DNA from 4 places in the Streptomyces sp. NPDC101178 genome. Region 2 is predicted to be linked to each of the others. Evidence: riboswitches for the same ligand, from Rfam matches in the RefSeq annotation. Region 2 holds a riboswitch; each other region holds the start of a gene.
The links. A riboswitch is a leader RNA that binds a small molecule or an ion and turns the genes downstream of it on or off. The one in region 2 is predicted to bind cyclic di-AMP.

Region 1 (4,982 bases), on a different contig from region 2:
CAGCCATGCGACCGGGTTCATCGCCGAGCCGCCCGCGGTGTGGACCTCCAGGTGGAGGTGGACACCGGTCACGTTGCCGGTAGCGCCCATGCGGCCGATGGTCTCGCCGGTGCTGACCTGCTGGCCGACCGAGACGTCGATCGAGGACTGGTGCGCGTACCAGACCTCCGTGCCGTCCTCCAGCTGGAGGACCGTGCGGTAGCCGTACGAACCGGACCAGCCGGCCTCCGTGATGGTGCCGCTGTGCACGGCCTTGAGCGGCGAACCGGCCGCCCCGGCGAAGTCCAGGCCGGTGTGCTGGCCGGAGGACCACATGGCGCCGGACTGGCCGTAGGTCGAGGTGATCGTGTACGAGGAGGCCGGCAGCGTGTAGCTGGCGCGGAGCTTGGCGAGGCGCTCCTCCTCGGCCTTCTTCGCCGCGGCCTCCTCCGCCGCCTTCTTCTCGGCGGCGATCCTGGCCTTGACCTTGGCCTCGGCCTCGTCCTGCTGCTTCTTCGCCTCGGCGGCGGCCTTCTCGGCCGCGGCCTTCTCCTCGGCTGCCTTGGCCTCGGCGTCGGCGTTGGCCTGCTGCTGCTCGGCCTGCTGGAGGATCCGGGCGCGCAGGGCCTCACCGGCGCCGGTGGTGCCCTGCTCGGCCTCGGCGGTCGTGATGCCGGCGGAGGTGAGCGGAGCGGCGGCGAGGACCGGTGCGTCCTCGGCGTCGTCGGACATGAAGGCCCCGACGCCGGGGAGGGACTTGGCGTCGGGGAGGTTGTCCGCGATGGAATCGGGAAGAGAGATGGAGACCGGTGGCTTGCTCTGAGCGGTGGCCATGCCACCCGCACCGACGGCCGCTATGACGCCGACCCCGAGGACGGTGGAGCTACGGGCGAGACCCCGCTGCTTGGCCACGCGGTGCTTACCGCGCACGGGACGGACGGACTCCGCGGTGGGATTCCACTCCTCCCACGTCCGCTCCGGACCACCGAGGCCATCGGCAGTGAAGGGTGACGGGGCCTCAGGGGCAGGGTGATTGGACGCCACGTGGGCGCACTCCTTTCCTTCCTTCTCGCCTACCGGGTTAGCTGACGGGTTCGGAGCAGGAAGGTCTCCTACGGGCCCCTCTGCCTCACGATGGAGACACAGGCGTCCGATTCACCCCATGTAGGTGGTTCCCCGGTTCCCTTGCGGAATTCGGCGCTCGCGCACGGCGCCGTCTCTGACGACGGCTGGGACGACCGCACTGCGTTATCGAACGTTAATAGACAGACGGGCCCGATTCCAAGCTGTTCCTGTTGATCATTAACGGCTTCGACGGGGACTTACCGCCCACAAGCCGCCCGAATCGGACGACTTGGCGATCTCCCGCCCACACCTCTTTTTCTGATGGTGTGTCAACTGTTATGCGGAGCGGTGCTCATCGATTACGCACCGTGTCATCGCCCCGGCCGACGATCTTCACCGTCGTCCGCCGCGGCGGCTGCCCCTCCGCAGGCCGGCTGACCGCGAGCAGCGCCATGTCATCCGTCGACCGGCCGCCGGTGTGCAGCCGTACGTCGTCGGTGAGCGCCGAGAGCAGCTCCTCGGGGCCGGGAAAGATACGGCCGCGCAGCCGGGCCGCCGGGTCGTAGAACGCGCCGTTCGCGTCGCGCGCCTCGGAGAGGCCGTCCGTGAAGGCGAGCAGCGTCGAACCGGCGGGCAGCTCCCACTCGTCGGACCGGTCCGGCCACACCCCGAGGTCCATCCCCAGCGGCATCGCGGGCACGCTCGGGGCCAGGACTTCCAGGGCCCCGTCCGCGTGCAGCAGGATCGGCTCGGGATGGCCGCGGTTGACGAGGCGCAGCGAGGCCGAGCCGGGCGGGATCTCGGCCAGGACGGCGGTGATGAACCCCTCCATGGCGTCCAGCCCGTACCGCCGCGTCCCCTCCCGCGCGAGCGCCCGCTCCAGCCGCTGCGCCACGCCCTCCAGGGACCGCTCCTGCTCGGCGGCCTCCCGGAACGCGCCGATGATCACCGCCACCGCCTCCACGGCGTCCAGCCCCTTGCCGCGCACGTCGCCGACGACCAGGCGTACCCCGTACGGAGTGTCCGCCACCGCGAACAGGTCCCCGCCGACGAACTCGTCCGCCTGCGCCGCCTCGTACCGCGCCGCCACCTGGAGCCCGCCGATCCGCTCCGCCGGCGTCGGCAGCACGGCCCGCATGGCGGTCTCCGCGATGACCCGCGCCGAGGCCAGCTGCTCGTTGCTGCGGCGCACGACCCCGTTGATGACGAGGGCCAGGGCCGCGGCGGTGAGGACCGTGATCATCTCGATGACCGGGACGACCTGGGTGGAGGTGCCGTCAAGGATCCGCATCGCGATGACGGAGAGGACCGAGGCCACTCCCGTACGGATGGTGCTGGCGAGCGAGAAGAACGGCGCGGCGATCAGCGGCGCGGCCACGAACAGCGGTACGGCGGTGAAGTTGGGCGGCGCGAGCGAGTCGAAGAGGAGCCCGCCGCCGATCAGCAGCACCGGCAGCAGCCGCACGAACCGCCGCGTCCCCTTGCTCCGCGCCACCACCGGCTTCCCGCGCCCCGTCGAGCCGGGCGCGGCCCGCCCGGGGATCCCGAGGCTCGCCTTCACGAGCCCGCGCCCCTTCTCCGCCATCCCCACCACCTGTGCACTCCTGCTGCCCGGTCCGGCCACGGCTGCGGACGGTACCGCGCCCCGCCCAGGCTTCCCGGAGCCGCGCCGTGCGGCGACCCGTCATCGGCCGAATAGGGGGAAGCGGGCCTGGTGCCGAGGCCCTCCGTGGTCAGTCGGAGAGCCGGCGTTCGGCGTAGATCGTCAGTGCATCCCGTACGAAGGCGGCGGTGCCGTCCCCGTAGCGATCGTAGTTCTTTCCGAAGCGGGGATCGGCGACATACATCTCGCCGAGTCCGATGACGTAGGAGCGGCCGGGCTCCTTGTCCGCCGCCCGGCCCGGCACGCGGCCCGACGCGCCGCTCGCCGCCGTGGACGACGACAGCCACGCACAGTGCCGCCGGGCGATCTCCTGAGCCTGCTCACCACCGGCATCGGCCCCGGCCTCCCGGGCCCGTCCCCAGCCCCGCGCGATGGCTTCGTGCTCGGCGAGGAAGGCCTTCCGCCCCTCCTCGCCGAGCGCGCGCCACCACCGGTCGCCCTCCTCGTACGCCGCGCGCCCCCAGCGCTCGGTCACCTCCCGCTCATGAGCGGTGTGGTCGAACCCGTCGAACACTTCCTCGGCCATGAGTTCCGTCCCCTCCTCCGTCTTGTGGAGAGTGGTCCGCACCGAGGCGATCTGCCGCCCGATGCGCGCCTGCTCCTGTTCGAGCAGCCGCAGATGCGCCCGCAACGCCACACCCGTGTCCCGCTGCCCTTCGAGCACGTCCTTGATCGCGGGCAACGACAGCCCGAGCTCCCGCAGCAGCAGGATGCGCTGCAGCCGGACGAGGGCGTCCTGGTCGTAGTAGCGGTAGCCGTTGCTCCCGAGCCGGCTCGGCACGAGAAGACCGAGGTCCCCGTAGTGCCGGAGCGTGCGGCTGGTGGTGCCGGCCTTTCTGGCGATTTCCTGGATGGACCACTCCATGCCGGAAACGCTAGATCTTCACGTTGCGTCAAGGTCAACCCGGAACGCGCCGGGGAACGACTCGGGCCCGGCACGCAGTCGGCGTGCCGGGCCCGGATCTTCAGTAGCGGGGACAGGATTTGAACCTGCGACCTCTGGGTTATGAGCCCAGCGAGCTACCGAGCTGCTCCACCCCGCGTCGGTGAACACAACTCTACGCCATCGGAGCGGCCGCCCCGACCACCTTTCCGGCAGCGCTGCGGCGTCTTCGATCAGCGGCACCGCGCCGCAGGCGAGTACCTTATTGCACATAGGTTGCAGTAACGACTGATGTGCGAGAAGAGGAAGCCGTGCGGACTCCGGTGGTGCTGGGCATCGAGTCGTCGTGTGACGAGACGGGGGCGGGGATCGTCTCCGGCGGCCGGCTGCTCGCGCACGTCGTGGCGTCGAGCATGGACGAGCACGCCCGCTTCGGCGGCGTGGTGCCGGAGATCGCGGCCCGCGCCCACCTCCAGGCGTTCAACCCCGTGGTCAAGGAGGCCCTGGCCCAGGCGGGGCTGGGTGTGCGGGATCTCGACGCCGTCGCGGTGACCACCGGCCCCGGCCTGTCCGGTGCCCTCCAGGTCGGCCTGGCCGGGGCGAAGTCCCTGGCCTACGCGGCGGACGTACCGCTGTACGGGGTGCACCACCTGGCCGGGCACGTGGCCGCCGACACCCTGGAACACGGCCCGCTGCCCGACCCGTGCGTGGTCCTCATCGTCTCCGGCGGCCACACTTCGCTGCTGCTCGTACGGGACCTGGTGCGCGATCCGATCCTCCACCTCGGCGACACCGTGGACGATGCCGCGGGCGAGTGCTTCGACAAGGTGGCCCGCGTCTTCGGCCTCCCCTATCCGGGCGGCCCGGCCATCGACCGGGCCGCGCGCGACGGCAACCCGTGCGCGGTCGCCTTTCCGCGGCCGCTGCTGACGTCGAAGGACGACCCGTACGCGTTCTCCTTCTCCGGTCTGAAGACGGCCGCCGCCCGCTGGGCCGAGCAGCACCGGCAGCGCGGCGAGGAGATCCCGTTGGCCGACGGAGCGGCTTCGCTCCAGGAGGCCGTGGCGGACGTCCTGACGCGGAAGGCGCTGGCCGCCTGCCGCCGGTACGACGTCCGGACGCTGGTCGTGGTCGGCGGTGTCGCGGCGAACTCCCGGGTCCGGGCGCTGGCGGAGGAGCGGTGCGCGGCGGCGGGCGTCGAGCTGCGGGTGCCGCCGCTGACGCTGTGCACCGACAACGGGGCGATGATCGCGGCCGTCGGCGACCTCCTGGTGCGGGCGGGCGCGGACCCGGCGCAGCTGAACGTGTCCATCGACCCGTCGGCACCGCTGGAGTACGCCGCGCTGCACCCGGCGGCCGCACCGGCGAGGGCCGCGTGAGCGCCGCACCACC
Region 2 (4,982 bases):
TACCACCCGCAGCCGACCCCGGGCACCGCCCGGCCGTGGGCCTTCCCCGCACCCGAGCGCGGCGCCCTGCCCAACGGGCTGACCGTGCTGCGCTGCCACCGACCCGGCCAGCAGGTCGTGGCCGTGGAGATCTTCCTGGACGCACCGCTGGACGCCGAGCCCGAGGGCCTGGACGGCGTGGCCACGATCATGTCGCGCGCGCTCTCCGAAGGCACCGACAAGCACAGCGCCGAGGAGTTCGCCGCAGAGCTGGAGCGGTGCGGAGCCACCCTGGACGCGCACGCCGACCACCCGGGAGTCCGGGTCTCCCTGGAGGTCCCGGCCTCCCGGCTGGCCAAGGCGCTCGGCCTGGTCGCCGAGGCCCTGCGCGCCCCGGCCTTCGCCGAGAGCGAGATCGAGCGGCTCGTCGGCAACCGCCTCGACGAGATCCCGCACGAGAAGGCCAACCCGTCCCGGCGCGCGGCCAAGCAGCTCTCCAAGGAGCTGTTCCCGGCCACCGCCCGGATGTCCCGCCCGCGCCTGGGCACCGAGGAGACCGTGCGGCGGATCGACGCCGCCGCCGTGCGCGCCTTCTTCGACGCCCACATCCGCCCGGCCACCGCGACGGCCGTCATCGTCGGCGACCTCACCGGCATCGACCTGGACGCGCTGCTCGCCGACACCCTCGGCGACTGGTCCGGCAACACGGCCCAGGCCCGCCCGGTCGCGCCGATCACCGCCGACGACGCCGGCCGCGTGGTCATCGTGGACCGTCCCGGCGCCGTCCAGACCCAGCTGCTGATCGGCCGCATCGGCGCCGACCGCCACGAGCGCGTCTGGCCGGCCCAGGTGCTCGGCACGTACTGCCTGGGCGGCACGCTCACCTCCCGGCTGGACCGGGTGCTGCGCGAGGAGAAGGGCTACACCTACGGGGTACGCGCCTTCACCCAGGTCCTGCGCTCGACCGGGCCCGACTCGGGCGGCGCGGCGATGCTCGCCATCAGCGGTTCGGTTGACACCGAGTCCACCGGCCCGGCGCTGGAGGACCTCTGGAAAGTCCTGCGGACGCTGGCCGCCGAAGGGCTGACCGACGCCGAGCGCGAGACGGCCGTGCAGAACCTGGTGGGCGTCGCCCCGCTGAAGTTCGAGACGGCCGCCTCGGTCGCGAGCACGCTGGCCGACCAGGTCGAGCAGCACCTGCCCGACGACTACCAGGCCCAGCTGTACGCCCGCCTCGCCGAGACGGGCACCGTGGAGGCGACCGCTGCCGTGGTCAACGCCTTCCCGGTGGACCGGCTGGTCACGGTCCTCGTCGGCGACGCGGCACAGATCGCGGAGCCGGTGAAGGCGCTCGGCATCGGAGAGGTGACCGTCGTCAGCGGCTGACACACCGTCGGCACACACCAGGACGGAGAGAACCCCAGCGAGGAGTAATTCGCCGGGGTTCTCCCTTTTGTCCGCTTGGTTCCTTTCTTCATGTCTTGCTGAAGTAAATCCCTCTACGCCCTGTGGGATGCGCGACAAATCCCCCTGTCCGTTTGGTGACGGACGGCCGCCTTGTCTAGCGTCGGCCCGGCTGTCCGTCACCCGTATGCCGCATCCGCGGCGCCGGGCAGCCATCGCCGAGTCCCCGTCAGGCGCGAGCCTGGGGAGCCGGGGACCCACACGCAGTCCCTGGGGTGAATCGGAACCCCGTGCCGCGAACCGGCGCGGAGCTCCGTAGGAGACCTTCCTGCTCCGAACCCGTCAGCTAACCCGGTAGGCGAGAAGGAAGGAAAGGATCAAGCACCTCCATGGCGTTCACCCGTGCCACCGGGAAGCACCGTGCCCCGAGCCGCCTGAAGCGCCGCGGCGCTCATGTCGCCGGCGTCGCGGCCCTGACCACGACCGGTGTCCTCGGCGCCCTGGCCTCCCCGGCCGCCGCAGCCGACTCCGAGACCCCGAAGGCCGCCGAGACCGGACTCACCCAGGCCATCGCCCTCGACGCCACGATCGCCGAGCAGATCGAGGCCCAGGCGCAGGCGCAGCACCGGCAGGCCGAAGCCGTCGCGAAGGCGAAGGCCAAGGCGGCCGCCGAAGCCAAGGCCAAGGCGGCGAAGGCCAAGGCGAAGGCCGAGAAGGCCAAGGCCAAGGCGGAGGCCCAGCGCAAGGCCGAGGCCCGCGCCGAGGAGATCCGAGAGGAGGAGGCCCGCGCGGCCCGCGCCGCCGAGCGTGCCCGCCTCAACGCCTTCCACCTCCCGGTCGCCGGCTCCTACGTCACCACCGGCTACAAGTCCGGCGGTGCGCTCTGGTCCTCCGGCAGCCACTCCGGCGTGGACTTCCGCGCCGCCTCGGGCAGCTCCGTCGTCGCGGTCGGCGCCGGCACGGTCGTCGAGGCCGGCTGGGGCGGCGCGTACGGCAACAACATCGTGCTCCGGATGACCGACGGCACGTACACCCAGTACGGTCACCTCTCCTCGATCGGCGTCTCCGTCGGCCAGTCGGTCACCTCCGGCCAGCAGATCGGCCTCTCCGGCTCCACCGGCAACTCCACCGGGCCGCACCTCCACTTCGAGGCCCGCACCACCGCGGAGTACGGCTCCGACATGGACCCGGTCGGCTACCTGCGCTCGCACGGCGTCAACGTCTGACCCGACCGCGTACCACCGCTCCTCCCGAAGGCCCCGGCTTCCCGCCGGGGCCTTCGGCCGTGCGCCGGGAATGCCCGGACCGATCCCCTCCGCCCCCGACCTTTGGCCAGAAGATATCCATCAATTCGGGCCTGCCATCGGAAATTGCGGAAGATTGCCTTAGAGTCACGGAACAGGCGTCGGCCGGCCGCGTTTCGCGGGGATGAAGGCGGAGGTTCGGACATGCGCATTCCCGCGCATTCGGTATGCACGGCAATCCGTGACGACATCGTCTCCGGTGTCTACGAGCGCGGCAGCCGCCTCACCGAGGAGCTGCTGGCCCGCCGGTACGGGGTCTCCCGCGTCCCGGTCCGCGAGGCGCTGCGCACCCTGGAGTCCGAAGGCTTCGTCACCACCCGCAGGCACGCCGGGGCCTGTGTCGCCGAGCCCACCGAGCAGGAGGCCGCCGACCTGCTGGAGGTGCGGATGCTCCTGGAGCCGCTCGGCGCCGCCCGCGCGGCCCAGCGCCGCACGGAGGCCCACCTCAAGGTGCTCCGCGGCCTGGTCAGGCTGGGCCAGGAGCGGGCCCGCCGCGGTGAGGGCGAGGATCTGCGGTCACTGGGCGGCTGGTTCCACGAGACCCTGGCCCAGGCCTCCGGCAGCCCCGGCCTGATCGCCCTGCTCACCCAGCTCCGGTACAAGATCGCCTGGATGTACGCCGTCGAGCAGCCGGCCCGCCCGGTCGACTCCTGGGCCGAGCACGGAGCCATCGTGGACGCGGTGGCGCGCGGCGACGCGGAACGGGCCAGGGCGCTCACCGCCCTGCACGCGGAGCGGGCCGCCGGCGCGCACCGGCTGCGCCGACCGGACAGGCCCGGCCGTCGGGCGGCGCCACCGCCACGCGTGAGTTCTTCGCAACACGGCGTAAACATCGCGGGTGCCCGTCATTAACAAGCGCGCCGTATACAAAGAGAAGCAATTTCCGAGGGCTCTATTCACGCTGCCCGAAATCGTTTTTCATCGCCTCGGGACAACGAAAGAGCCGTGGTTCTCCCGGAGGGAGAAACCACGGCTCAGGTCCGTTACCGTCGAACGGTCCCGGAATGGGTCAGACGGTCTCGGGAAGCTCTTCGAGCCCCTCGGCGACCAGCTTCGCCAGACGGTCCAGGGCGGCCTCGGCGTCGTCCGCGTCGGACGCGAGCACGATCTCCTCGCCACCCTGCGCACCCAGACCCAGCACCGCGAGCATCGAGGCGGCGTTGACCGGGTCGCCGTCGGCCTTGGCGATCGTCACCGGGACGCCGGAAGCCGTGGCGGCACGGACGAAGATGGAAGCGGGGCGGGCGTGCAGGCCCTCGGCCCAACCGACGTTTACGCGGCGCTCAGCCATGGTTCTGCCCTTCACATATCAACGGTTGTCTAGACCAGTCTCTCATGCGGTGCGTACTGCTGTGCCCGGCCTCTCCTCCCACCGGCAGGCCCCGGCCGTCCTCAGACTGCCCCGGTACCGATCCCTCCGCGACCGGGAGACCGGCCGTAGGCTTTGCCCATGGAGCCCACGCCGGAACAGAGTCCGCATCACGCGTACCCCGACCACTGGGAAGCGGACGTGGTGCTCCGTGACGGTGGCACCGCGCGCATCAGGCCGATCACCACGGACGACGCCGAACGGCTGGTCAGCTTCTACGAGCAGGTGTCCGACGAGTCGAAGTACTACCGGTTCTTCGCCCCGTACCCGCGCCTTTCCGACCGGGACGTGCACCGCTTCACCCATCACGACTACGTCGACCGGGTGGGGCTGGCCGTCACGACCGGCGGCGAGTTCATCGGAACCGTCCGCTACGACCGCATCAACGACCAGGGCCGCCCCGCCTCCGCGCCCGCCGACGAGGCCGAGGTCGCCTTCCTCGTCCAGGACGCCCACCAGGGCCGCGGAGTCGCTTCGGCGCTGCTCGAACACATCGCCGCCGTCGCCCGCGAGCGCGGTATCCGGCGCTTCGCCGCCGAGGTGCTGCCCGCCAACAACAAGATGATCAAGGTGTTCCGGGACGCCGGCTACACCCAGCAGCGCAGCTTCGAGGACGGCTCCGTCCACCTCACCCTCGACCTCGAACCCACCGAGAAGTCCCTCGCCGTCCAGCGCGGCCGCGAACAGCGCGCCGAGGCCCGCTCGGTCCAGCGCCTCCTCGCGCCCGGCTCCGTCGCGGTCATCGGCACCGGCCGCACACCCGGGGGAGTGGGCCGCACGGTCCTCCGCAACCTCCTCGCCGCCGGCTTCACCGGCCGTACGTACGCCGTGAACCGCGCCTTCGACGAGGGCCTCACCACGCTCGACGGCGTCCCCGCGCACCGCTCGCTCGGCGAGATCGACGAGCAGGTCGACCTCGCCGTCAT
Region 3 (4,982 bases), on a different contig from region 2:
CCGGTCGGCGAGGAGCACCGCGAACCGGTCCGCCCAGCCGACGAAGGTGCCGTCGGGTCCAGGGTCGCCGACGCCCTCGGTGAAACTATCCCCGATCGCCGCGTACGACCCGATGATGTTCTGCTGCTGGGTTCTCGAATCGTCTGCCACAAGCCCATATCCTGCACCGTTCAATGTGACCTACGCGACCGTAATAAGGGGTTGACGGGTGGTGACATAGACCACCTGGTCAGATTTGGGTAAAGCCGGAATAAGTGGAGGGGCGGTGCGCCGCCGCGCACCGCCCCTCGTTCACTTCTTCTCGCCCTCGGGTCAGAGGGAGACGCCGTGCTGCCGCAGGTAGGCGACCGGGTCGACGTCGGAGCCGTAGCCGGGGCCGGTGCGGACCTCGAAGTGGAGGTGCGGGCCGGTGGAGTTTCCGGTGGAGCCGGAGAGGCCGATCTGCTGGCCGCCGGTGACGGTCTGGCCGGCGGAGACGCTCAGCGAGGACTGGTGGGCGTACTGGGAGTACATGCCGTCCTCGTGCTGGATGACGACCTCGTTGCCGTACGAACCGCTCCAGCCGGCCGAGACCACGGTGCCCGGGCCGATGGCCTTGACGGGGGTGCCGGAGGAGGCCTGGAAGTCCGAGCCGGTGTGGTAGCCGCTGGACCAGCTGGCGCCGGAAGCGCGGTACTGGGTGGTGACGTTGGCGTTGTCGAGCGGCGCGGTCCAGCCGGAGCCGGTGGCCTCGGAGGAGCCGGTCTGCGTGGCGGCACCGGACTCGGCGGCGGCGTCGGACTCGTCGGCCGAGATGGTGTCCGCCTTCGGGGCCGGCGCGGCCTTCTTCGGGGCGGCCTTCTTCGGCGCGGCGGCCTTGGGGGCCGGAGCGGACTTCTTGGCCTCCGAAGGCGCGGCGGAGCCGGTGGCCTTGGCGCCGAGGGTCAGCTTCATGCCCGGGAAGATCAGGCTCGGGTTCTCACCGACGGTCGAGCGGTTGTCCTGGTACAGCTTCTGCCAGCCGCCCTTGACCTGGTGCTCGGAGGCGATCTTGGCGAGGTAGTCGCCGGAGACGACGGCGTACGTCTTCGCGGTGGTCTTCGCCGTGGCGGGCGCGGCCTGCGGAGCGGCCTGGGCGGCGACCGAGGCGGCGGCGGGCTTGACGGCGGGGGCCGCCTTCTCCGCGGCGTGGGCGCCGGTGGCGCCGAACAGCGGGAGGGCGAGTACGGCGCCGCCGGTGCCCGCGGCGAGGACGCCGCGGTGGATCGGGCCGGACTTGGGACGGCGGTGCTTACCCTTTGCGGGCATGGGGAAGTTCCTCTCCGGCGCCTGCGAGGTGAGCTGTCGGGTTCGGGCTGGAGATGCCCGGCCGCCGGATGGCGACTTCACCCCGAGCCGGTCCGGATCGCTCCGGGCCGGCGGCTTACCTGGTTCCCCCGCTCCTGCCACACGTGAGTGGGTGGGTGCGAATTCCGGGCGGCGGCAGGATTAGGCGGTCCGTCCGGATTGACGGTGACCGTAAACGAGTCGGGACGACAGGAACAAGCCGTCGGTTCCGCCCCGGAATCATCGATTCAATTTCGATCCGGATTTCCCGTCACACTCCGTGGATTACGGATCTTGGCTTTCCTTGCGGATACCGGGAAAACGCCTCGGAGCCACCGCCACCGTCCGTCACGGATATGATCCCGCTCACCCGCGGATTCCCATCTCCCCCATTAGCGGGGCATGTTCTGCGAAATGCACCAATACGGACATGCCCCCGGCGGGACCCCTGACGCACCGTCAGCCAGCCGATGGTTGCCTGGTGAACCGATGTCGTATCGTCACAGGAGCGCCCTCGCCGGAGAGCCGCGCCGACGCCAGAGATTCCAGGAGCCACCGTGACGCAGCAGGTGCCGCAGGTCCCGCCGACCGAGACCGCACTGACCGGAGTCCGCAACTTCCGTGACGTGGGCGGGCTTCCCACCACGGACGGGCGGCACACCGCCTTCGGCCGGCTCTACCGCAGCGGCCACCTGGCGCACGCCACCGCCGAGGACGCGCTCTTCCTCGGCGGGCTCGGGCTGCACACCGTCTTCGACTTCCGCAACTCCGCCGACCATCAGCTCGACGGGTACGACATCGAGCTGGCCGGTGTCCGCAATGTCAGCATTCCGCTCTCCGACCCGGCCGACGGCGCCGAGTTCTGGCGGCTGGTGCGGGACGGGAACATCGAGCAGCTGCGGTCGATCCTGGCCGACGGCAAGGGCAGCGAGCGCATGATCACCATGTACCGCTCGACCATCGTCGACCGCACCGCCGAGCACAGCCGCGTCCTGCACGCGCTGGCGGAGGACAGCGTGCCGGCCCTGATGCACTGCGCGGCCGGCAAGGACCGGGCGGGCCTGTCGATCGCGGTCTCGCTGCTCGCGGTGGGCGTCGAGCGCGAGGCGATCGAGGCGGACTACCTCAAGTCCAACGACCCGCACCGCCGGTACAAGGTGAAGCGAACGGACATGTCCGAGACCGGGATGTCCCCCGAGGTGATGGAGCTGCTCAATCCGCTCTTCGGCGCGCAGGCCTCCTACCTCGAAGCGGCGTTCACGGCCATCGACGAGACCTGGGGCACGACGGACCGCTATCTGGCGGAGGGCCTGAAGGTCTCCCCGGAGACCCGGGAGCGACTCCGCGAGCGCCTGCTCGACCGGGGCTGAGCAGTTATTCGGCGCCCGCCACCACGAAGAGCAGGTAGAGGAAGGCCGCGATCACGTGGCCGACCACCAGGTAGGCGAAGAGCCGGATCACCAGGCCGCGCGGCATCCGACGCTCCTGCGTGTCCTTGGTGACCTTCGGGCGCCTCGGGGTCAGCGGGTCGTAGTGCTCGGAATCGGACATGACGGTCCTCTCTGCCGGCCTCGCGGCCGGTGGGTACGAAGGCTCCGGTGGTACGGAAGGGCGCGGCGGTGAGCAGGGCGCCGGGGTCATCGCGGGTGGAGCGCGCTGCCGAGGCAGAGCTCGGCCGCGGGGCTCTGGAGCAGGGAGTGGACGAAGAGCAGCTCCGCCCCGCCCCGGTCCAAGGCCGCGATCCGGTGCGGGGTGAGCGAGTCGAAGTGGGCGCTGTCGCCCGGGTCCAGATCGTGCACGGTCTCCCCGAGCGCGACCCGCAGCCGCCCGCCGAGGACGTACAGCCACTCCTCCCCGGGATGCACCCGCACCAGATCGCCCTGGGCGCCGTACGGGACACGGACCCGCAGCGCCTGCATGGCGCGGCCCGAGCCGCCGGCCCGGCGGTACATCCAGCCGTCGGCCTCGGCCCCCTCGAACGCGCCGCCGCGGACGACCGCCTCGCGTTCGGGCGGCTTCTCGCCGAGCAGCTCGGAGACCGTCGTACCGTAGATGCGGGCGAGGCCGAGCAGCATGGGCAGCGAGGGCTGCCGGCGGCCGGTCTCCAGCCGGGAGAGGTGGGCCGGGGAGAGTCCGGCCCGCTGGGCGGCGGTCTCCAGGGTGAGGCCACGGCCTCGGCGCAGGTCGCGCAGGCGGGGAGCGACGGCGGGGAGCTCGTCGGCCGCCCCTTCGTCCGGAGGGTTCATGTGTCCATTGGGCCAGGAACTTTCCTCCGGGGCAAATAACTTGCCCAGGAGGCAAAAGATCAGCGGTTGGCCACCGCCTGCTTGACCAGCGTCCGGCCGAAGTCCCACAGCAGACCGCCGCCGCTGTGCGCGTCGTCCATGACCTCGGTGAACGCCGCCACGAAACGGTCCACCTCCGCCTCTCCGATGATCAGTGGCGGGATCAGCTTGATCACTTCCAGGTGGTCACCGGAGACCTGGGTGAGGATGCGGTGCTTCTGGAGCAGCGGCACCACGACCATCTGGGCGAAGAGCCCCTTGCGGGCCGCCTGGAGCATGGTCCAGCGGCTGCGGAGCTTCAGCGAGGACGGCCGCCCGAACTCGATGCCGATCATGAGCCCGCGCCCGCGTACCTCGTGCAGCAGCTCGTAACGGTCCACCAGGGCGGAGAGGCGCTCCCGCAGCAGATCACCGGTGCGCCGGGCGCCCGCGACGATCTCCTCGTCCTCCATCACCGTGAGCACCGCGAGCCCCGCCGCCATCGCCTGGGCGTTGGAGCCGAAGCTGGCGGAGTGGACGAGGACCCGGTCCATCGAGGAGTAGACCTTGCGGAAGATCCACTCCTTGCCGAGCGTCGCACCGACCGGCACATAGCCGCCGGAGAGCGCCTTGGCGACGCAGACGAGATCGGGCTCCACCCCGTCCTCGTGCTGGTACGCGTAGAAGTCGCCGGTGCGGCCGAGCCCTGTCTGCACCTCGTCGGCGATCAGGAGCGCCTTGTGCCGGTGCAGCAGCTCCTGCGCCTCGCGGAGGAAGCCGGGCGGCGCGGCGTGCACGCCCTTGCCCTGGACCGGCTCGACGACCAGGGCCGCCACATCGCCGCGCTTCAGCTCCCGGCGCAGCGCGTCCAGGTCGCCGAGCGCGATCGGGGTGTCGGGCAGCAACGGGGCGAAGCCGTCTCGGAAGCCGCTCTCGCCGTTGACCGAGAGAGAACCGGTGGTCAGCCCGTGGAAGGCGTGGGTGCAGTAGAGGACGCGGGGCTTCCCGGTGGCGTACCGGGCGAACTTCAGTGCCGTCTCGACCGCTTCCGTACCGCTGTTGCCGAAGAAGACCCGGTCCAGGTGCGGGCTGTGGCCGAGCAGTTTCTCGGCGAGCAGGCCGGGCAGCGGCTGGCAGTCGAAGCGGGTGAGGTCGGCGAGCTGGGCGTCGAGCACGTCGTGCAGGGCCTGGCGGACGACCGGGTGGTGCCGGCCGATGCCCATCACACCGAACCCGGCGAGCATGTCCAGGTAGTCGTTGCCCTCGGCGTCCCAGAAGTACGCGCCCTCGGCCCGCTCGTAGACCTTGTCGAAGCCGATGGTGTGCAGCATGCGCGGCAGCTGGTGGTTGAGGTGGCGCGCGTGCAGTTCGTACCGCTCGTGGCCGCGCTCCGCGAGGAGCCGTTCCAGGTCG
Region 4 (4,982 bases), on a different contig from region 2:
GGCGGAGAGGATCGTCTGCGTGGAGCGGTAGTTCTGCTCCAGGAGGATCGTCTTCGCGTCCGGGTAGTCCTCCTCGAACTGGAGGATGTTACGGATGGTGGCGCCGCGGAAGGCGTAGATCGACTGGTCCGCGTCACCGACGACACACAGCTCGGCCGGGGCGTCGGCGGCCTCTCCGGACGGGCCGACCAGCTCCCGTACCAGCGTGTACTGGGCGTGGTTGGTGTCCTGGTACTCGTCGACCAGGACGTGCCGGAAGCGGCGGCGGTAGTGCTCGGCGACGTCCGGGAAGGCCTGGAGGAGGTGGACCGTCGTCATGATGATGTCGTCGAAGTCCAGCGCGTTGGCCTCGCGCAGGCGGGCCTGGTAGAGCGCGTACGCCTGGGCCAGCGTCTTCTCGAAACCGTCCGCGGCCTGCCCGGCGAAGGTCTCCTCGTCGATGAGCTCGTTCTTGAGGTTGGAGACCTTGGCGGTGAAGGACTTCGGCGGGTAGCGCTTGGGGTCCAGGTCGAGATCGCGGCAGACCAGGGCCATCAGGCGCTTGGAGTCGGCGGCGTCGTAGATCGAGAACGACGAGGTGAAGCCGAGCTTCTTCGACTCGCGGCGCAGGATGCGGACGCACGCGCTGTGGAAGGTCATGACCCACATGGCGTTGGCGCGCGGGCCCACCAGCTGCTCGACGCGCTCCTTCATCTCGCCGGCGGCCTTGTTGGTGAAGGTGATCGCGAGGATCTGCCCCGGGTGCACGCCGCGCTCGGCCAGCAGGTGGGCGATGCGGTGGGTGAGCACGCGGGTCTTGCCGGAGCCGGCGCCGGCGACGATGAGCAGCGGGGACCCGGCGTGCACGACGGCTGCGCGCTGCTCGGTGTTCAGCCCGTCGAGCAGCGCGGCGGAGTCGATCACCGGGCGCGGGTGACCGTCGCGGTAATACCCCTCGCGCGGCGGCGGAGGCGCGTCGTAGACGCCCTCGAAGAGCCCCTCCGGCACCGCTTCGGGTGCGTGGTCCTCGGGGGGCGGCGGCGGGCCGTCCTCCGAGGACTGGAGGCCGGTCAGGAAGTTGTCGTCAAAGAGGCTGCTCATCGCCTCCCGAGTCTAGGCGGCCGCACCGACAACCTTCCGCCGAAGGCCGGAAGCGGCCCGGATGGGACCCGGAAGGGACCGTTCCCGGCCGTACGCACGGAGAGCGGACGTCCACGTTCCGTGAAGGAAGGCCCGGTCGGAGGGGGTGCGGGGGACCCGGATCCGGAAAGGTCACGAAAATGTATCGGGCATATCGCTCATCCTCCTTCCCAGCGGTACCACCGGTTGGCTAGCGTGCTCGGTCAGGTGATCCGTAATCTCCCTGAGACGAACCGCGTCTCACGGCCACCTCTGCCGAATCCGTGCTGCCTCCCAGCAGTTCGGAACCGGGGACCCACACGCACAACCGGGGTGAATCGGTCCGTACCCTCGCACAACGGACCGTAGGACAGCCTTCCGTTCCGTCCGAACCCGACAGCTAACCCGGTAGGCGGTCCACGGAAGGAGATGCCGGTCTTGGCATCGCATCGCAAGCCGCGCACGAAGGTGCGCACGACCACCCCTGCCGTCGGGTTCACGACGGCCGCGCTGGCCTCGGTGACGCTGCTCTCCACGCAGAGCGCGACCGCGGCCCCCGCCGAGCCGAAGCCGGCCATCGAGGACGTGCAGAAGAAGGTCGACGAGCTCTACCGGCAGGCGGGCAGCGCGACCCAGCAGTACAACCGGGCGAAGGCCGCCTCCACCGCCCAGCGCACCAAGGTCGACACGCTGCTCTCCGACGTGGCGAAGCGGACCGAGAAGATCAACGAGGCCCGCCGGGAGCTGGGCGCCTTCGCGGCCGAGCAGTACCGCACCGGCGGCATCGCGCCGACCGCCACCTTCTTCCTGGCGGACGACCCGCAGGCGTACTTCGACCAGAGCCGGCTGATGAGCCGGTCGACCGAGCGGCAGCAGAAGGCCGTCGACGACTTCCGTACGCAGCAGGCCGCGGCATCGAAGAAGCGGGCGGAGGCCGTGCAGAGCCTGGAGTCGCTCACCGAGGCGCAGACCACGCTCCGCTCCAGCAAGCAGAAGGTGCAGACGAAGCTCACCGAGGCCCGGTCCCTGCTCGCGCGGCTGACCGCGGAGGAGAAGGCGCGGCTGGCGGAGCTGGAGCGCAAGAAGGAGGCCGAGGCCAAGGAGAAGGCCGAGCGCCTCGCCGCCCGCCAGGCCGCCGAGGCCAAGGAGCGCGAGGAGCGCGAGGCGGCGGAGAGGAAGGCGCGCGAGGAGGCCGCGAAGGAGTCCGGCGGAGACAGCGACTCAGGTTCCGGTTCCGGCAGCGGTACGGGGACGAGTCCGGGGTCCGGTACGGGCACGGGCACCGGGGCCGGCAGCGGTTACTCCGCCAAGGCCGAGAAGGTGCTGGCCTTCGCGCGCGCCCAGATCGGGAAGCCGTACGTGTGGGGGGCGTCGGGCCCGTCCTCGTACGACTGCTCGGGGCTGACCCAGGCGGCCTGGCGGGAGGCCGGCGTCACGCTGCCCCGGACCACCTGGGACCAGGTGAAGGTGGGCACGCGGGTCGCCACGTCCGACCTCCAACCCGGGGACCTGGTCTTCTTCTACGACGACATCAGCCATGTCGGCATCTACAAGGGCGACGGGATGATGATCCACTCGCCGAAGCCGGGAGCGAACGTCCGCGAGGAGTCGATCTACTCCATGCCGATCTACGGCAGCGTGCGTCCGGCGTAGCGCCGAGGGGGCGGTCGCTTCCAAGCGGCCGCCCCGGGGCACCCCGGGGCGCCTCACAGGTCCCTCAGGTCCCTCAGATCCCTCAGGTCCAGAGCACGGCGATGAAGATGTTGGCGACTGTCAGTCCGCCGACCGCCGCGAACGCGCCCTTCCCGACCTTCTCGTCGTCCCGCTTGACGTAGACGAGCGCGAGGATGACGACGAGGAGCGCCAGCTTCACGCCGATCTTGATGTTGTTCACCGCCTGGTCGTCGGCCTGGTTGAGCCCGACCAGCGCGACGCCGGTGACCAGCATGGTCAGCGCGCCGTGCAGCATGGCGGGGACGAAGCGCGCGGTGCCCGCGCCCATCGCCTTCATCTGCGTCAGGAAGCCGCCCAGCAGGGAGGCGATGCCGATGATGTGCAGCGCGACGAAGACGCCGATCAGTGCGTTCATGGTCCGGAGCCTAGCCATGGCCAAACCTTTACCCGGCAGTGAGGCAAGCCTTCCTTGACGCCTTCACCGGAACTGTGTGCTCTCCGTCCGAACCTGCCGGAATGATCAATTCCGTATCTGCGTCTACGGTCATCCGTCGACGCCGAAGCGTCACATGCGGGCAATAGCTGTCATGGCGACCCTTTTCCGTGCGCCCGGCATAGCGTCCTTGCCGGACCTGCCGGTATCCCCCGGCGGGCAGCCGACAGGAAGGACGCCGCTCCCGTGGCCGCGCACCGGAAATCCGCTCACCGGAAACCCAAGCAGCGCCCGTTCTCCGGCCCTGCTGCCCGCACCGCCGCCACCCTGGCGCTCGCCGGGGCCGCCACCGCCACCTCGGCCACCGGGGCCGGGGCCGCACCCACCGAGCCCGCGCCCACCGCCGCCCAGGTCCGGGCCAAGGTCGACCGGCTCTACCACGACGCCGAGGTCGCCACCGAGAAGTACAACGGGGCGAAGGAGAAGGAGGCGGCCGCCAGGAAGGCCGTCGACACCCTGGCCGACGAGGCCGCCCGCCGCACCGACCGCCTCAACACGGCCCGCCACACGCTCGGTTCGATGGCCACCGCCCAGTACCGCACCGGCGCGCTCGACCCCGCCGTGCAGCTGGCGCTCTCCTCGGACCCCGACAGCTACCTGGAGCGCGCCGCCCACCTCGACCGGGCCGGTGACCGGCAGGCGAGCCTGCTCAGCGGGATCCGGCGCCAGCTCTCCGGCATCGCCCGGGTCAAGGCCCGCGCCGACCAGGAGACCGAGGCGCTCGCCGCCCGCCGCGCCGAACTGCGCGAACACCGCACCGCGATCCAGACCAAACTGGCCGACGCCCGCAGGCTCCTGGCCACCCTCACCGCCGAGGAGCGCGCCGCGTACGAGCGCGCCGCCGACGCGGCCCACGGCGGCGGCCCGGCGACCTCCGCCGACCGGGCCGGCGCGGGCGCGCACGCCGACCGCTCAGCACCCCGCGCCTCGGTCGCCGCGCCCAACTCCCGCGCGGCCAGGGCCGTCTCCTTCGCGCACGGCGCGATCGGCAAGCCGTACGTCTGGGGCGCGACCGGTCCAGGCGCCTTCGACTGCTCCGGGCTGACCCAGGCGGCCTGGCAGGCGGCGGGCGTCAGCCTGCCCCGCACCACCTACACCCAGATCAACGCCGGCCGGCGGGTCTCCCGCTCCGAGCTGGCCCCCGGCGACCTGGTGTTCTTCTACTCCGGGATCAGCCACGTCGGCCTCTACATCGGCGGCGGCCAGATGATCCACGCCCCGCGCCCCGGCGCCCCGGTACGGATCGCGCCGATCGATCAGATGCCTTTCGCGGGGGCGACCCGGGTGGCATAGTCCCCCGCGCCGACCTTTCCCGCCCAGAAGGAACGTCCCGCATGTCGATGGCGAACGCCGTCCAGGAGTACGCCCGCACGCTCACGCTGCGCTCCCCCGGCCACTACCGGGTGGGTCCGTTCACCGTCCGGTACAACCCGGGCTGGGAGCTGAAGTACGCCAACTACGCCATCCCCGACCGGGATGCGGAACCCACGGCGGACGACGTGGCGGCCCTGGTCGCGGCGTTCCGGGAGCGGGCGCGGCTGCCGCGCCTGGAGTTCCTGCCCGCCTGGGCCCCGGCCGTCGAACCGGCCCTGCTCGCCGCCGGGTTCACCGTGGAGAACCGGGCCCCGCTGCTCGTCTGCGCTCCCGAGGACCTCCGTGCGCCGAAGCCGGTCGACGGCCTGCGCATCGCCGTGCCCGCCACCGATACGGAATTCAC

Region 1: it holds a riboswitch for cyclic di-AMP, as region 2 does, so the genes downstream of both, ACIRR8_RS08580 (M23 family metallopeptidase) here and ACIRR8_RS26995 (M23 family metallopeptidase) in region 2, are expected to answer to the same signal.
Region 3: it holds a riboswitch for cyclic di-AMP, as region 2 does, so the genes downstream of both, ACIRR8_RS14855 (LysM peptidoglycan-binding domain-containing M23 family metallopeptidase) here and ACIRR8_RS26995 (M23 family metallopeptidase) in region 2, are expected to answer to the same signal.
Region 4: it holds a riboswitch for cyclic di-AMP, as region 2 does, so the genes downstream of both, ACIRR8_RS16090 (NlpC/P60 family protein) here and ACIRR8_RS26995 (M23 family metallopeptidase) in region 2, are expected to answer to the same signal.

What each region holds. Positions count from the first base shown of each region.
Region 1 is NZ_JBIWOZ010000003.1:19,577-24,558, forward strand. It holds gene ACIRR8_RS08580 (M23 family metallopeptidase) at 1-1,023, opposite strand, end outside; cyclic di-AMP (ydaO/yuaA leader) riboswitch at 1,035-1,189, opposite strand; gene ACIRR8_RS08585 (PP2C family protein-serine/threonine phosphatase) at 1,397-2,629, opposite strand; gene ACIRR8_RS08590 (MerR family transcriptional regulator) at 2,778-3,572, opposite strand; tRNA gene ACIRR8_RS08595 (tRNA-Met) at 3,677-3,750, opposite strand; gene tsaD (tRNA (adenosine(37)-N6)-threonylcarbamoyltransferase complex transferase subunit TsaD) at 3,914-4,969, shown strand.
Region 2 is NZ_JBIWOZ010000010.1:114,256-119,237, forward strand. It holds gene ACIRR8_RS26990 (M16 family metallopeptidase) at 1-1,365, shown strand, start outside; cyclic di-AMP (ydaO/yuaA leader) riboswitch at 1,590-1,758, shown strand; gene ACIRR8_RS26995 (M23 family metallopeptidase) at 1,773-2,609, shown strand; gene ACIRR8_RS27000 (GntR family transcriptional regulator) at 2,832-3,539, shown strand; gene ACIRR8_RS27005 (HPr family phosphocarrier protein) at 3,697-3,978, opposite strand; gene ACIRR8_RS27010 (GNAT family N-acetyltransferase) at 4,138-4,982, shown strand, end outside.
Region 3 is NZ_JBIWOZ010000004.1:565,634-570,615, forward strand. It holds gene ACIRR8_RS14850 (SGNH/GDSL hydrolase family protein) at 1-150, opposite strand, end outside; gene ACIRR8_RS14855 (LysM peptidoglycan-binding domain-containing M23 family metallopeptidase) at 313-1,287, opposite strand; cyclic di-AMP (ydaO/yuaA leader) riboswitch at 1,291-1,451, opposite strand; gene ACIRR8_RS14860 (tyrosine-protein phosphatase) at 1,863-2,675, shown strand; gene ACIRR8_RS14865 (DUF6126 family protein) at 2,680-2,856, opposite strand; gene ACIRR8_RS14870 (helix-turn-helix domain-containing protein) at 2,943-3,551, opposite strand; gene ACIRR8_RS14875 (aspartate aminotransferase family protein) at 3,611-4,982, opposite strand, start outside.
Region 4 is NZ_JBIWOZ010000005.1:78,436-83,417, forward strand. It holds gene pcrA (DNA helicase PcrA) at 1-1,080, opposite strand, end outside; cyclic di-AMP (ydaO/yuaA leader) riboswitch at 1,363-1,529, shown strand; gene ACIRR8_RS16090 (NlpC/P60 family protein) at 1,528-2,751, shown strand; gene ACIRR8_RS16095 (hypothetical protein) at 2,834-3,187, opposite strand; gene ACIRR8_RS16100 (NlpC/P60 family protein) at 3,452-4,558, shown strand; gene ACIRR8_RS16105 (GNAT family N-acetyltransferase) at 4,600-4,982, shown strand, end outside.